One region of the Streptomyces sp. VNUA24 genome, then DNA from elsewhere that is predicted to be linked to it. Evidence: riboswitches for the same ligand, from Rfam matches in the RefSeq annotation. Region 1 holds a riboswitch; each other region holds the start of a gene.

The links. Region 1 has a riboswitch for cyclic di-AMP ahead of PYR72_RS32555 (hypothetical protein). Riboswitches for the same ligand answer to the same signal wherever they lie in the genome.
Positions count from the first base shown of each region.
Region 2: it holds a riboswitch for cyclic di-AMP, as region 1 does, so the genes downstream of both, PYR72_RS40230 (C40 family peptidase) here and PYR72_RS32555 (hypothetical protein) in region 1, are expected to answer to the same signal.
Region 3: it holds a riboswitch for cyclic di-AMP, as region 1 does, so the genes downstream of both, PYR72_RS14420 (M23 family metallopeptidase) here and PYR72_RS32555 (hypothetical protein) in region 1, are expected to answer to the same signal.

Region 1 covers NZ_CP119143.1:7,600,341-7,605,386, forward strand. The annotation lists gene PYR72_RS32550 (hypothetical protein) at 1-3,045, shown strand, start outside; gene PYR72_RS32555 (hypothetical protein) at 3,211-3,468, opposite strand; cyclic di-AMP (ydaO/yuaA leader) riboswitch at 3,476-3,691, opposite strand; partial or broken gene PYR72_RS32560 (IS5/IS1182 family transposase) at 3,948-4,161, opposite strand; gene PYR72_RS32565 (hypothetical protein) at 4,208-4,705, shown strand; gene PYR72_RS32570 (hypothetical protein) at 4,778-5,046, shown strand, end outside.
Region 2 covers NZ_CP119143.1:9,331,083-9,336,128, reverse strand. The annotation lists gene PYR72_RS40245 (twin-arginine translocation signal domain-containing protein) at 1-226, shown strand, start outside; partial or broken gene PYR72_RS40240 (ATP-dependent Clp protease proteolytic subunit) at 495-794, shown strand; gene PYR72_RS40235 (hypothetical protein) at 802-1,119, shown strand; cyclic di-AMP (ydaO/yuaA leader) riboswitch at 1,485-1,696, shown strand; gene PYR72_RS40230 (C40 family peptidase) at 1,700-2,173, shown strand; gene PYR72_RS40225 (DUF6328 family protein) at 2,250-2,807, shown strand; gene PYR72_RS40220 (ATP-binding protein) at 2,779-3,237, opposite strand; gene PYR72_RS40215 (helix-turn-helix transcriptional regulator) at 3,485-4,345, shown strand; gene PYR72_RS40210 (DUF397 domain-containing protein) at 4,355-4,579, shown strand; gene PYR72_RS40205 (8-amino-7-oxononanoate synthase) at 4,637-5,046, opposite strand, start outside.
Region 3 covers NZ_CP119143.1:3,459,360-3,464,405, reverse strand. The annotation lists gene PYR72_RS14430 (pitrilysin family protein) at 1-612, shown strand, start outside; gene PYR72_RS14425 (pitrilysin family protein) at 609-1,997, shown strand; cyclic di-AMP (ydaO/yuaA leader) riboswitch at 2,212-2,381, shown strand; gene PYR72_RS14420 (M23 family metallopeptidase) at 2,395-3,183, shown strand; gene PYR72_RS14415 (GntR family transcriptional regulator) at 3,384-4,088, shown strand; gene PYR72_RS14410 (HPr family phosphocarrier protein) at 4,267-4,548, opposite strand; gene PYR72_RS14405 (GNAT family N-acetyltransferase) at 4,739-5,046, shown strand, end outside.

The DNA of each region.
Region 1 (5,046 bases):
GGCGCGATCGAGGTCTATGACCAGGACGGCACCCTGCGCGGCAGCATGGGCTTCCAAGACGACGGCACCGTGGGTTTCGTCGCCCACAACGGGCCGCCGCCTCCCACCCCGACGCCGCCCGTGGTCGAGTCCGCGCTGTCCGGGCTCACCGTGACCTGGCCTGGAACGTGGACGGACGCCGAGACCGCCCCGCTCGATCTGGCCGAAGTCCAGGTCCACCTGACGGCGACCGCCGACGCCGAACCGGACACCAGCAGCCCGGTGGCCGCCTTCCACATGGCCGCCAGCGGAAGCATCACCCTCGCCGTCGACACCTACACCCCGCTCTGGGTGCGCCTGATCGCGGTCAACACCTCCGGCACGGCCGGACAGCCCTCGTCGGCTGCGCAGGGCCAGGCCCGCAAGGCCGTCCCCGACGACCTCGTCAACGCGATCATCGACGAAACCAAACTCGCCCGTAACGCGGTCACCGAGGCGGCGCTCGCCCTCGGGGCCGTCAACTCCACCGCGCTCGCGGACGGCGCGGTGCTTGCAGAGAAGCTCGCCGCCAACTCTGTGACGCTGGGCAAGGTCGCGAGCGGCGCGATCACCCTCAGCTCGCTCGGTGGCGCGCTCGCGGACGCCACCAGCCAGCGCCTCGTCGACACCATGGGCGAGGCCGCCGCCTGGCAGACCACCGACCAGGGAAGCGGCGCCACGTGGGCGCACCTCACCGGCGTACCGGACGCTCCCACCGGCCGGAACGTCGGCGAGGCCCGCGGCTTCGTCCGCCTCCGTGGCACGACCCTCGTCCCCTACGAGCCCGGTGTCCTATACCGGATCAGTGCCCGGATCAGGGCTACAGCCCAACTCGCCGTTGGCGCGGACGCGTTCTACGTCGGCGTACTCGGCGTGGGCGCAGACCAGACCACCCTGGTCAACCGCGCCGGGGCGAACGCCCCGAACAGCCACTACTACGTCGCGGCGTCGTACCGATCGCTGCCGACCACGGACGGCTGGGTCACAGTCGTCGGCTACCTCAAGGACCGCGCATCCGCAGGCTCCGCCGGTCCTAACAACGACCCGCGCTCGCCCGGCACCGTGCACGACGCCGTCCGCTTCATCACCCCCTACTTGTGGCTCAACTACGCCTCGATGGGCGTCTCCGGCTCCCCGGCCGTCATGCAGGTCGACGCCGTTGCCATCGAGGCGCTGAAGACCGGGATCGTCGACGCGACCAACCTCGTGAGCGGTTCGGTGACCGCCGCCGCGCTCGCAGCCGACTCGGTGATCGCCGGGAAGGTAGCGGCCGATGCGATCACGGGCCGTGAGATCGCCGCGAATTCGGTCACGGCGACCGAGATCGCGGCGGCCTCGATCTCCACGGACAAGCTGGTTGTCGCGGGCGGCACCAACGTGCTCGGCGACCCTTCGTTCGAGGGCGCCTACACCGCGGCGATCGCCACGAACGTATGGTCCGTCGTCTCCGGCGGCAACGGCTCTGCGAAGGCACTCCGCGTCGACGCCACGGCGACGGCCGCCACGACACGGTCCCTGAATCTCACGTCGATGCCGATCCTGAGCGGAGAGCAGCTCTACCTCGCCATCGACGCCAACGCGTCCACCGACTGGGCGGGAGGTGCGCTCAAGTTCTACGCCCGGTGGCAGGACGGCGCGGGCGCTACCGTCGGCTTCGGCGTCGCCCAGGTGGACGTCCCGGCCCGCGGCTCGTGGCAGCGCCTTGCCGCTACGGTCACTGCGCCGGCCAACACCACCGCGGCCACGGTCTGGGTCGAGACATACCAGTCGACCGCCGGGGCCGTGCTGTGGGACAACGCAGTCGTCCGACCGGTGGTCCCGGGTGTACAGATCGCCGACGGCGCCGTCACCGCGCCCAAGATCCTCGCGGGAGCGGTGACCGCCGAGAAGATCGCGGCCCTGGCTGTCACGGCTGAGAAGGTCGCGGCGTTGTCCATCACCACGGACAAGCTGAACGCGCTCTCCGTCACGGCGGACAAGATCGCGGCCAACGCCGTGACGGCAACGAAGATCTCGGCGGGCGCGATCGAAGCAACCCACATCAAGGCCGGGGCCATCACGGCGGACAAGCTCGACGCCGATGCCATCAACGGCAGGACGATCAACGGAGCCGTCCTCACCGGCAGCACCCTCCAAACTGCCGCGAACGGGCAGCGAGTTGTCATCAGCCCCGGAAACACCAATCCGGAGACCGGATCGATTGAGTTCTATTCCGGCAGCGCCGATGAGTCAGCACCGGCAGAACTCAATACCGCCATCGCGTACGCCTCGGATTCCTCCGCCACCTACGAAGTTCCGAGCGTTTCGCTCAGCGCCCCCAAGGTGACTGGTTCGATCCAGGAAACAGGGGTGTTCCTGCAAAGCCACGTGCCGGGCTATTCGGGAGGAGTCTTCAACCTCTACGCAAACGATCTGAGCGGGAACGGAGTTGCCTACATCAGCGGCTACGGCGCCGATACATCGGACGCCGGATCATCCATCGAACTGCACGTCCGCGATGCGCCGTCCGCATCCGCCCAGGCCACTGCCAAGCTCACATCCAGCGGATTCGCGATCGACCGAGACCTCAGCGTCTACGGCAAATCCCAGGGGCGCGGATTTGTCGCGCAGAAGACACTGACCGCGAACGTCACCTTCTCCAGCGCGGAGACGCCCCTCATCGCCACCGGCAGCATCACGTTCAAGGCCGGCCGCGCCTACCGCGTCTCCCTCTGGGCACTGCATAGTGCGGCCAGTGACAGCTACGCGCTATACCGAATCCGCAAGAACAGCGTGTCCGGAACGATTTACAAGGACCAGATACGGGTCAACAATCTGCAAGCCTCCACAGCGAACGCAGCCGTTTCCGTCCAGACCATCCTGACCAACACGACAGGCAGCGACGTCACGGCCGCACTGTGCTGGACCGGGGCTCAAGGAGGAGTCGCACAGACATGGACGCTCGCCGCCAGCAGCAGCAACGTCGCCTATCTGTTGGTAGAGGACTGCGGCTCGGCCGACGACTACATCGGCCAGGCGATCACCTGACTGGCTCGATCATGGCAACTCGGAGCTGTCCCGATCTCAAGTGGCGCCCACGATATCTTGAATCGGCCATAGCCGCGTGAATTCGGTGCTATGACCTCATGTCAAGAGGGGTGCAGGAAGAGGGCCTTGGCCAGATGCCAAGGCCCCTCCTGCTGTGCTAACGGGTCAAGATTGCCCCCGGATGAACCTCAACATCAGGATGATGAAGCCGCACAATCCGGCTGCTGCTAGGCAGCCTGTGTAAATCGCCTCGAAATTCGAGACGTGGTCCATGATCCGTCGTCCTGTCGCTGCGGAGAAACCACCGATGATTCCCACAAGGACAATGACTGCGGCTTCAAACTTGCGGATCTTGGACCCATCACCCCCGTCTCCGTTGGAGCTGGTTCCGGAGGGCTGGGGGTTGTTCTGCGTCGTTGACATGACGGCTGTACCTTCGCGTCAGCCGCCTGTGGAGGATGACCTGTCGGATTCGGGCTGGCGAAGTTGCCCGGCCGCATACACGCGGCTTCATCCCAAGGGCTGCTCGGTCCGGTCATGGTGTGACCGTCCCGGCGACCCGTCACGCTGGGTCCTCCACTCCTGCCGATGCATATATCTGTCGACCGGTCATCCGGGCGGCGGCAGGATTCGGCGTCCGCCCGGATCGCCTCACCGTGGTGGCGAGGGCTTGTCGTTAGAGGGATCTTGGCCTATCCGTGGTCGAAAGTCCCAGGAGGGCCAGGGGTTTGTGTTCTTTCGCACCACTCACCCGTTCGGGTGGACGTATGCGAACTTCCCAGGTCAGGCGGCTGTCGGGGCGCGAGTGCGGGTCAGGAAGTAGGGCTGCGCCTACGCCATCTGAGGGATGTCGTCTAGTTCGAGTTGAGGCAGCGTCACGGGGTCCACGGCATGCGCTGTCGGCGCCGCCATGTCATGCCCGAGCCTGAACCGGGGCCGCGCGGCAGATGCTTCCGTCCGATCCTCACGTGCAGCAAGTACAAGACACATCCCGGTCCTACAACGGCTGGCGACCTGGATTTGCGGAAGCGCCGCTGGCGCTGCGGTAACAGGTTCCAAGTGATCCCGCAGCTCAACCGACACGATCCCCGGCCTGTCGGTGGGAACCGCTACTATCCGGGATGCCTCACAGGACGATGGGCGAAGTCAGGGAAAGGGCGACGTGGACGAAGCAGTAGTCAAACGGAAGTTGGGTATCTCGAACTGGCGGAACCTGTCCAAGGACAAGGTGCTCAATTTCGTGGCATCGATGCCCGAGATGCCCACTAAAGTGCGGCTCAAGATCATTGAGCAGTTCCCTGCCTTCAAGGACCTGGGCAAGGACAATATCGATGCGGTCAAAGAGGCCCACAAGTCTACTCTCGCGGCCAACGAGAACAGTCAGAACCACTTCTTCAAGGCTTCGCAGGACCAGAGGGACGCACTGCGAGCCGACCTCGGTCGTGATGACCTCAGCTGGGTACAGCGGGAGTCCCTCCACGACCGCTACGACGAAAACGTGCGGCGGGTAGGCGAGAAGGACCGCGAGAACAAGCATTTCCTCTGGGCGGGGATGGGGGCAGTGGCAGCCGTCGGTGTAGCCGCCCTCGCGCTGAGCGTGGTATTCGTCGGCGGCGGGATCTCGGGAGCGAGCGAGGAGGGTTCCGAGAAATCCGAGTAGGACTGCTGCAAACACAAGGGAAGGAACGCGTAGGCTGATCCTCAGCGGCGCGGGGCTGCCGAAGGGAGTGCCGTGACCGCGCCGCCGGGACAGGACCCCACGCCGTGGGAACTGCTGCGGGCCATGCAGCAGATGCGCGACGACCTACGCGCCGACTTCGCTGCCTTCAGCGCACGGCTCGCCGAGATGGTCACGAAGATCCAGTACGACGCCGACCGGCGGACTGACGAGGTACGGATCAAAGCCGTCGAGGACGACATCGCCCAGATGCAGCGCGAGCGCGAGACGGAGCGCCAAGAGGCCCGCGGCGTACGACGGTTGGCTCTCACCGCCCTCGTGGC
Region 2 (5,046 bases), 1.7 Mb from region 1:
CGCCGCCGACTTCCCGGACGGCACCAGGTTCAGCGGCACGGTCCGTATGCCCGGTACGGAGATGACGGAACTGACGATCGGTTTCAGTGTCGGCACGACGGAGGCGCCGGCAGCCCAGCGGATCACCGCGCTGGAGGTCGCGGAAGCCCTGAACACGCTGGCCGCCGCCCGTGGCTGGCCGCCCGTCACCTTCTACGGGACCCCGGCTCCCGCGCCGCTGAACTGACCGGCCGGACACGGCCCACCCGAGATCCCCGCGAAGCCTCGCTGCGCGGGGATCTCTCCCTTTCCACGGGTTTCACCATCGGCTGCACCCCGCACCGTCGGCGGGGTCTTTCGCTCTCGGCCGATAGCGGCCCCCTCCTCCTCCTCGCTACGTACGCCCTGTACATTTTTTACGGAAGTCGATCAGAGGAGGCACATCCATGCCCGAGCGTCCGCCGTCCGCCCGCCCTGTGCTGCCCGAGTTCACCGAGCGCACCGGCGCGGGGTACCGGACGCTGCTGCCGGGGGCGCGCCTGCTGCTCCACCCGCCGGCCCTGGCCGAGCCGGCCGAGGGGCAGGCCGGTGATCTGGTGATCCAGGCCGAGGAGTTGGCGCGCCACCGCCGGGCCATGGAGGAGATGCTCGTCCGGCACACGGGGCGGAGTCCGGAGCGGATCGGTGCCGACATCGAGCGGGACACGTTCCTCGACGCCGAGGCGGCGGGGGCGTACGGCCTGGCCGACCGGGTGATCCGGAGCCGCAAGACCCGTCCCGCACCCCCCTCGCCCCCGTTCCCCGGCGCGAGGTGAGGCGCGGATGCTGCCCCCGGAACTGCCGCCGCTGCCCGCACTCACGCGTGCCGAGGCCGAGCTGATCGACCGTTACCTGGACGTACTGGACCTGATCGGCCGGATCAATCCGGCGCGTCCGGGCGACACCTATCGCGGGTTGCGGGCGGCGCAGGCGCTGGTCTCGAAGGCGACCGCCCTGCGCGACGCGCTCGAACTGATGCACAAGCGCGGGGAGAACGAGGTGCACGCGCCGACACTCGCGCGGGCGCTGCGCGTCCTGGACGGGGAGCGCCGCGCCGGACGGGTGGCGCTGCCGCCGGAGGCGGAGGACTCGCCGGCCTGAACCGATCGCTCATCGGCTCCGCACTCCGGCCTGAACCGATCGCGTATCGCGCTCCGTACTACTGACGGGGCGTCCGGTTCCGGCTCGGCGCCCTCCGGTCGGCCTACCGCGATCGACCCATCGGCCCATACGTCGTGAGGACCTGTGAAGTTGCGCAAGATGCCTGGTACATGGGCGGAGTACAGCATTCCGGCGCTGGTGCGGACCTCCTCGACCAGTGGGACACAACGAGGGAAATCGCCCTGTCCACCCGAACGGGTGAGTGGTGAGTAAGACCACAAATCCCCGTTTCCGTTGGGATTTTCGCACTTGAGTACGCCAAGATCCCTTCCTGACGACAAGCCCCCGCCGCAGCGGCGGGGCGATCCGGGTGGACGCCGAGTCCTGCCGCCGCCCGGATGACCGGTCGACAGGATTGCATCGGCAGGAGTGGAGGACCCAAGCACGACGGGTCGCCGGAACGGTCACGCCATGACCGGGCCGAGCAGCCCTTGGGGTGAAGCCGCGTCAGCGGCCGGGCAACTTCGCCAGCCCGAATCCGACAGGTCATCCTTCACAGGCGGCTGACGAAGGGTTGCGCATGTCTGCGCTGAATCGTGTCCCGTCGCTGTTGACCCGGGCCGGTACGGCCTCGGCTCTGACCATCGCCGCCGTGGGCGGCAGCATCGTGGTCCCGGGCGCCGCATCCGGCGCCGAGGCCGCCACGGTGGCGTCGAAGGCACTCAAGGTCGCGGCTTCCAAGAAGGGCTCCCCTTACAAGTACGGCGCCGTGGGTCCGGGCAGGTTCGACTGCTCGGGGCTGACGCTCTACTCGTTCAAGAAGGCGGGCAAGAAGCTGCCCCGTACTGCCCAGCAGCAGTACAACAAGACGAAGCACATCTCCGCGAGCAGCCGCAAGCTCGGAGACCTCGTCTTCTTCCACTCGGGCTCGAACGTCTATCACGTCGGTATCTACGCGGGGAAGGGAAAGCTCTGGCACTCGCCGAAGACGGGTGACGTCGTCCGGCTGCAGAAGATCTGGACGAAGAGCGTCTGGTACGGCCGGGTCCGCTGACCCACCGACGGGGGCGGTGGAGCTGTCCGCCGCCCCCGTCGGCGTATGTCGTCCTCATATGGTTACCCGTCCGGTCATGGCCGACGTACCCACCAGCACCGCGCGTAACGAGACACCCCTCGAACGCGCCGACCGCAACTTCTCGGAGTTGCTTCAGGAACTGCGGGTCACCCAGACCGGAGTGCAGATCCTCTTCGCGTTCCTGCTGACGCTGGCCTTCACGCCACGCTTTCCGGATCTGGACACGTTCCAGCGTGTCACCTACGTCACCACCCTGTTGCTCGCGGTTCTCGCGGCGACGCTCTTCACCGCCCCGGCCGCCCTGCACCGCTCGCTCTTCCAGCAGAACGCCAAGCCCGCCATCGTCCGGGTCTCGTCCCGGCTGGCCACCGCGGGGATGATCGTGCTGATGCCGGCCTTCACCGGTTCCGTCCTGCTCGTCGTGGACGTGACACTCGGCCGGACGGCCGGGATCGTCGCCGGATCGGGCACCCTCCTGGCGTGCCTCCTCCTGTGGGGCCTGCTCCCGAAGGTGGTGGGACGCGCCTCCGGCCGTGGCGCCACGCCGCCGCCGTCGTCACCGGTCGGACGGGAGAACCACCCGGTCAGGTCTCCGGCCGACCACCCGCGGTGACCGGCTGGACGGGAACCGTCCACGGAAGTTCGATCGCCACCGTCTTGCCGCCCTCCCGCGTGGGTCTGACGCTCAGCCTGCCGCCGCACTCGGCGGTCAGCCACCGGATGATGACCATGCCCCGGCCGTTGTCCTGCTGGACGGCGGCCGGCAGGCGTCTGGGGAAGCGCGGATGGCTGTCGGTGACGCCGATGCGCAGCTGTTCGTCCCGGTCGAGCGCGATGTCCACGGTGAAGGTGGGAGACAGGCCCGACGTGTGCTGGACGGCGTTGGTGGCGAGTTCGGACACGATCAGGCGCACGGTGTCCGCGGTGCCCGAGTCACCCGGCAGGCCCCATTCGGCGAGCACACCGGCGACGTAGTTCCGGGCTGCGGAGACCGAGGCGGGATCGCTCGGCAGAGTGACGGATGCTTCCAGGTGATCTGCCATGGCGAGGCGTCCCTTTCCCACGGGACCGGTGTCCGACAGGGAGCGGATGGTTCGACTGCGGTCCCGGACTGGTGCTTCGCGCCAGACTGCCACTACCTGGGCCGTGACGGGCGGCGATCCACCAAGATGTGCATATATCTGTCGCTCGAAGCGGTGAACTATCCGACGGCCGAACGTATTTGGGTGGGCCTTTGGTCCATCCTCTGTCGTCACCCCGACGTCGCTCGCCGGGCGGAAGGAGAATCCCATGCAGTACGGTCCGGCGGTGCGCCGCCGCAAGCTCGGTGCCGAGTTGCGTGTCCTGCGCACCCGTTCCGCGCTCACGAGCATCGAGGCGGCCCGTCGGGTGGGCTGGCACCAGTCCAAGGTGAGCCGGATCGAGACGGGCTCCAGCGGGGTGAGGCCCGCGGACGTCCGCAAGCTCCTGGACGCGTACGGGATCGACGACACCGAGTTACGGGAACTGCTGCTGGCCCTCGCCGGCTCCGAGGACGGCGGCGGACGGCACAACTGGTGGCACGCGTACCGGGGCGTACTTCCTCCGGCGTACCGGGACTTCATCAGCCTGGAGTCGCAGGCCGGGGGCATGCGCACGCTGGAGACCTCGGTGGTGCCCGGCCTGCTGCAGATCCCCGAGTACGCGCGGGCGGTGACGCGGGCCGCGGTGGAGGGGCTGGAGGACGACAAACTCGACGCGCTCGTGGAGGTGCGGCTCGCACGGCAGAAGGTGCTGTGCGGAAACCCGCCGATGAGGCTGAGCGCCGTGCTCGACGAGAGCGTTCTCCGGCGCGAGGTGGGGGGCCGCGAGGTCATGGCCCGGCAGCTGGTGCGTCTGGTCGAGGCGGCGCGGCTGCCCCAAGTGAGACTGCAGGTGCTCCCGTTCACTGCCGGGGCACATGTCGGCGTCACGGGCCCTTTCGTAATTTTCTCATTCCCGAGCACATCTGATCTGGATGTGGTTGTTCTCGACCACTTGACGAGTAGCCTCTACCTCGAACGGAAAGAAGACCTCAAGGCGTATGTCGAGGCCTTCAACGCCCTTCAGATCCACGCCCTTTCGCCCGAGGACTCGTTGGATTACATCGCCGGGCTAGCCGCCGGCGCGTAAGGAGGCACCATGTCCGCACTGCCTCGGAACGTCCCCGCAAGTACCGACCTGCACGAGGTGCGATGGCTGCGCAGCAGCCGCAGCACCGGGATGAACAACTGTGTCGAGACGGCCCGTCCGGGGTCCGGCCGCTGGGCCGGGCTGGTGGCCGTACGCGACTCGAAGAACACGGCGGGGCCCGCCCTGCTGTTCGACCCCGACACCTGGGAGGGATTCATCACCGCGCTGCGGTGACCGACACCGACGGCGTTCGGGATTCCGTTCGCGGCGACGCCCGGCCGGGACGCCGACTCACGGTCGCGTGTCGTCGATGATCCGCACGGCCCGGTCGATCTGCTCCGGCGTGAGATCCGCACGGGCGGTCAGCCGCAGCCGCGAGACGCCGTCGGGCACGGACGGCGGGCGGAAACAGCCGACGGCGAGACCCGCCGCCCGGCAGTCCGCCGCCCACCCCAGCGCCTGATCCGGCGACGGCGCACGCACGGACACCACGGCGGCGTCGGGCCGCACCGCTTCATGGCCCGACGCCGTCAGCCGTGTGTGCAGCTCCCTCGCCACCTCACGGGCGCGCGCCGCCCGCTCGGGCTCACGGCGCAGCAGGCGCAGCGCGGCGAGCGCAGCGCCGGTCGCGGCCGGGGCGAGACCCGTGTCGAAGATGAAGGTACGGGCCGCGTTGACCAGGTGGTCGATGACGGCCGCCG
Region 3 (5,046 bases), 4.1 Mb from region 1:
GCGTTGATGGCCGCCTACCGGCTGCCGGAGGACGGCACCCGCGCGTGCGACGCCGCCGACCTGGCGCTGACCATCCTCGGCGGCGGCGAGTCCTCCCGCCTCTACAACCGGCTCGTGCGCCGCGACCGTACGGCCGTGACGGCCGGCTTCGGCCTGCTGCGGCTGGCCGGGGCGCCCTCCATGGCGTGGATGGACGTGAAGACCTCCGGCGACGTCGAGGTGCCGGTCATCGAGGCCGCCGTCGACGAGGAGCTGGCCCGGTTCGCCGCGGAGGGCCCCACGGCCGAGGAGATGGAGCGCGCCCAGGCCCAGTTGGAGCGCGAGTGGCTGGACCGGCTCGGCACGGTCGCGGGCCGCGCCGACGAACTGTGCCGCTACGCGGTCCTGTTCGGCGACCCGAAGCTCGCCCTCACCGCCGTCGACCGGGTCCTGGAGGTGACGGCCGACGAGGTCCAGGAGATCGCCAAGGCCCGCCTGCGGCCCGACAACCGGGCGGTGCTCGTGTACGAGCCCGTCGCCGGCGAGGAGGACGCCGAAGACGACGCCGAAGAGGCGGCCGCCGAGACGGAGGCCGTCGAGACCACCGACGAGAACGAGGAGTCGGCGAAGTGACCGAGCTCGCGAGCATGGAGTTCCACCCGCAGCCCCAGGCGGGCGACGCCCGCCCCTGGGCGTTCCCCGCGCCCGAGCGCGGCACTCTGCCCAACGGCCTGACCGTGCTGCACTGCCACCGCCCCGGCCAGCAGGTCGTCGCCGTCGAGGTCGTCCTCGACGCGCCCCTGGACGCGGAGCCGGCCGGCCTCGACGGCGTCGCCACCATCATGACCAGGGCGTTCTCCGAGGGCACCGACAAGCACACGGCCGAGGAGTTCGCGGCCGAGCTGGAGCGCTGCGGCGCCACCCTCGACTCGCACGCCGACCACGCGGGCGTACGCCTGTCCCTCGAAGTGCCCGTGTCGCGGCTGGAGAAGGCCCTGGGGCTGCTCGCGGACGCCCTGCGGGCTCCCGCGTTCGACGACGGCGAGATCGAGCGTCTGGTGGCCAACCGGCTCGACGAGATCCCGCACGAGACCGCCAACCCGGGCCGGCGGGCCGCCAAGGAGCTCTCCCGGCAGCTGTTCCCGGCCGAGTCCCGCATGTCGCGGCCCCGCCAGGGCACCGAGGAGACCGTGGAGGGCATCGACTCCGCGGCCGTACGCGCCTTCTACGAGCGGCACGTGCGCCCCGCGACGGCCACCGCCGTGGTCGTCGGCGACCTCACCGGGGTCGACCTCGGCACGCTGCTGGGGGACACCCTGGGCGCCTGGACCGGCTCCCCTGCCAAGCCCAGCGTCGTTCCGGCGGTGACCGCCGACGACACCGGGCGCGTGATCATCGTGGACCGCCCGGGCTCCGTGCAGACCCAGTTGCTCATCGGCCGGGTGGGCGCCGACCGGCACGACCGTGTGTGGCCGGCCCAGGTGCTCGGCACCTACTGCCTCGGCGGCACCCTCACCTCCCGGCTGGACCGCGTCCTGCGGGAGGAGAAGGGATACACCTACGGCGTGCGCGCGTTCGGCCAGGTGCTGCGCTCCGCCCCGGACGGCTCGGGCACGGCGATGCTCGCCATCAGCGGCTCCGTCGACACGCCCAACACCGGCCCGGCGCTGGACGATCTGTGGACGGTGCTGCGCACCCTGGCCGCCGAGGGGCTGACCGACGCCGAGCGCGATGTGGCCGTGCAGAACCTCGTCGGGGTCGCCCCCCTCAAGTTCGAGACGGCCGCGGCCGTGGCGGGCACGCTGGCCGACCAGGTCGAGCAGTACCTGCCGGACGACTACCAGTCGACGCTGTACCGCCAACTCGCCGCCACGGGCACGGTGGAGGCCACCGCGGCCGTCGTGAACGCCTTCCCGGTGGACCGCCTCGTGACGGTCCTCGTCGGGGACGCCGCGCAGATCGAGGAGCCGGTCAGGGCCCTCGGAATCGGCGAAGTCACCGTCGTACCCGCCGAGTAGGGAACCGGGGAGATACCGGACGGCAGGACACGCACGAGTGAGGCCCTGGTGACGGAAGAGTCACCAGGGCCCACTTTTGTCCGTTTGATGGCGGAGGTTGTGTGTCTGACCTGTGGCGTAGTTAACAAATCCTGTGATCCGTTTGTTATTTCGAAGACGGCCCACTTAGCGTCGGTCCGGCTGTTCGTCAGATGTTCGCCGCAGCCGCGGCACCGGACAGTCATCGCCGAGTCCCGAGGCGCGAGCCTGGGGAGCCGGGGACCCACCGAAGTCCCTGGGGTGAATCGGGTGCCCTTCGCGAGCCACGCGAAACGGGGGGCAGCCGTAGGAGACCTTCCTGCTCCGAACCCGTCAGCTAACCCGGTAGGCGAGAAGGAAGGAAAGGACCAGCCACTTCATGGCGTTCACCCGCGCCCCTGGCAAGCACCGCCGTCCCGGCCGTGTGTCGCGCACGACCACGAGGAACGTGGGCGTCGCCGCTCTCACCACCACCGGCGTCATCGGCACCCTGGCCGGCCCCGCGCTCGCCGCGGAGGAGCCCGCCGTCGAGCAGACCGGCCTGAACCAGGTCATCGTCCTCGGTGACACGGTCGCCGACCAGGTCGACGCACAGGCCGCCGCCCAGCAGCAGGCCGCCGAGGTCGCCGAGGTCAAGAAGAAGGCGCAGGAGGAGGCCCGCAAGGCCGCCGCCGAGAAGGCCGAGCAGGAGCGTGCCGCCGCCAAGGAGCGCGAGGAGATCAAGGCCCGCGCCGCCCGTGCGGCCGAGCGCGAGCGCCTCAACACCTACGTCTCGCCGATCACCGGCTCCTACATCTCCACCGGCTACAAGGCCGGCGGCGCCGTCTGGTCCTCCGGCAGCCACACCGGCGTCGACTTCCACGCCGCCACCGGCACGGCCGTCCTGGCGGTCGGCTCCGGCACCGTCGTGGAGGCGGGCTGGGGCGGCGCCTACGGCAACAACATCGTCATCCGCATGACCGACGGCACGTACACCCAGTACGGCCACCTGTCGTCCATCGGCGTCTCCGTCGGCCAGACGGTCACCCCCGGCCAGCAGATCGGCCTCTCCGGGGCGACCGGCAACGTCACCGGCCCGCACCTGCACTTCGAGGCCCGCACCACGGCCGAGTACGGCTCGGACATGGACCCCGTCTCCTACCTGCGCGCGCACGGTGTGAACGTCTGACACCTCGCTCCACGCCTTCGAAGGCCCCGGCTCACGAGCCGGGGCCTTTCGCGTTGCGTGAACCTCTTGTGGCGCGCCTCCTGTCCAAAAAATATCCCTGGATTCCGGTCCGCCATCGGAAATTCCGTCCCGCTGCAATAGAGTCGCTGGAACACGCGTCAATCATCGACGTTTCACGGGGATTAAGGCGGAGGTCGGTCATGCGTATTCCGGCGCATTCGGTATGCACGGCGATCCGGGACGACATCGTCGCGGGTGTCTACGAGCGCGGCAGCCGCCTCACCGAGGAACTGCTCGCCCGCCGGTACGGCGTCAGCCGGGTCCCCGTCCGTGAGGCGCTGCGCACGCTGGAGGCCGAGGGCTTCGTGGTGACCCGGCGCCACGCGGGCGCGTGCGTCGCCGAGCCGACCGAGCAGGAGGCTGCCGACCTGCTGGAGATGCGCATGCTGCTGGAGCCGCTGGGTGCCGCCAGGGCCGCCCAGCGCCGCACGGAGGCGCACCTCAAGGTGTTGCGCGGCCTCGTCAGGCTGGGCCAGGAGCGGGCCAGGAGGGGCACCAGCGAGGATCTGCGCTCCCTGGGCGGCTGGTTCCACGAGACGCTCGCACAGGCGTCCGGCAGCCCTGCCCTGACCTCGACACTCGCCCAGCTGCGGCACAAGATCGCGTGGATGTACGCGGTCGAGGCGCCCGCCGACCCGGTGGAGTCCTGGGCGGAGCACGGCGGGATCGTGGACGCCGTCGCGCGCGGGGACAGCGACCGGGCCCGCACGATCACGTCCCTGCACACCGAGCGTGCCACCGCCGCGCACCGGTTCCGATTTCCGGGCGGGGCCGGCGGGCCCGACCGCCCGGACCGTGTGAGGACTTCGCAACACCCCGTAAACACGCCGAGCCTGCGGCATTAACACGGAAGCCGTATACAAAGAGGCAAGAATTCCGTGGGGCATTATTTCTGCTGCCCGCAGAACGGAAAAGGAACGAAAAGGCGAAGGGCCCGCCCGATAAATCGGACGAGCCCTCCACATGTGTACGGCCGGCCTTTCAGGGCCTTTTTCCGTTCGGGCCGGCCGGTCGCCCGGTGGTTCAGACCGTCTCGGGGAGTTCTTCCAGTCCCTCGGCCACGAGCTTGGCCAGACGGTCGAGCGCGGCGTCCGCGCCCTCGGCCTCGGAGGCGAGCACGATCTCCTCGCCGCCCTGGGCGCCGAGGCCCAGGACCGCCAGCATGGAGGCCGCGTTGACGGGGTTCCCGTCGGCCTTGGCGATCGTCACGGGGATACCGGAGGCCGTGGTGGCCCGGACGAAGATGGATGCGGGTCGGGCGTGGAGGCCCTCGGCCCAGCCGACGTTGACGCGGCGCTCAGCCATGTGATGCTGCCCTTCAGGTGTCTCGGGTGGTGCAGAGTGGTCTGGACCGGGTTGTCTAGACCAGTTTCCCATATGGCGCGACGGAGTGGAACGGGCCCACGGCCTGGCCACGAACCGGCTCTCGCGCTTCTGTTGTGCTTCCCCAGACTGCCCCGCGCCACAGCCGGACGCGAGCCGTACTCTGGGGCCCATGCAGACCTCGTCGGACCGGCACGAGTACCCCGCCCACTGGGAGGCCGACGTGGTGCTGCGCGACGGCGGCACCGCACGCATCAGGCCCATCACCGTCGATGACGCCGAGCGTCTGGTCAGCTTCTACGAGCAGGTCTCGGACGAGTCGAAGTACTACCGCTTCTTCGCGCCGTACCCTCGCCTGTCCGCCAAGGACGTCCACCGCTTCACTCACCACGACTTCGTGGACCGGGTGGGGCTCGCCGCCACGGTCGGCGGCGAGTTCATCGCCACCGTACGCTACGACCGCATCGGCCCCGACGGGAT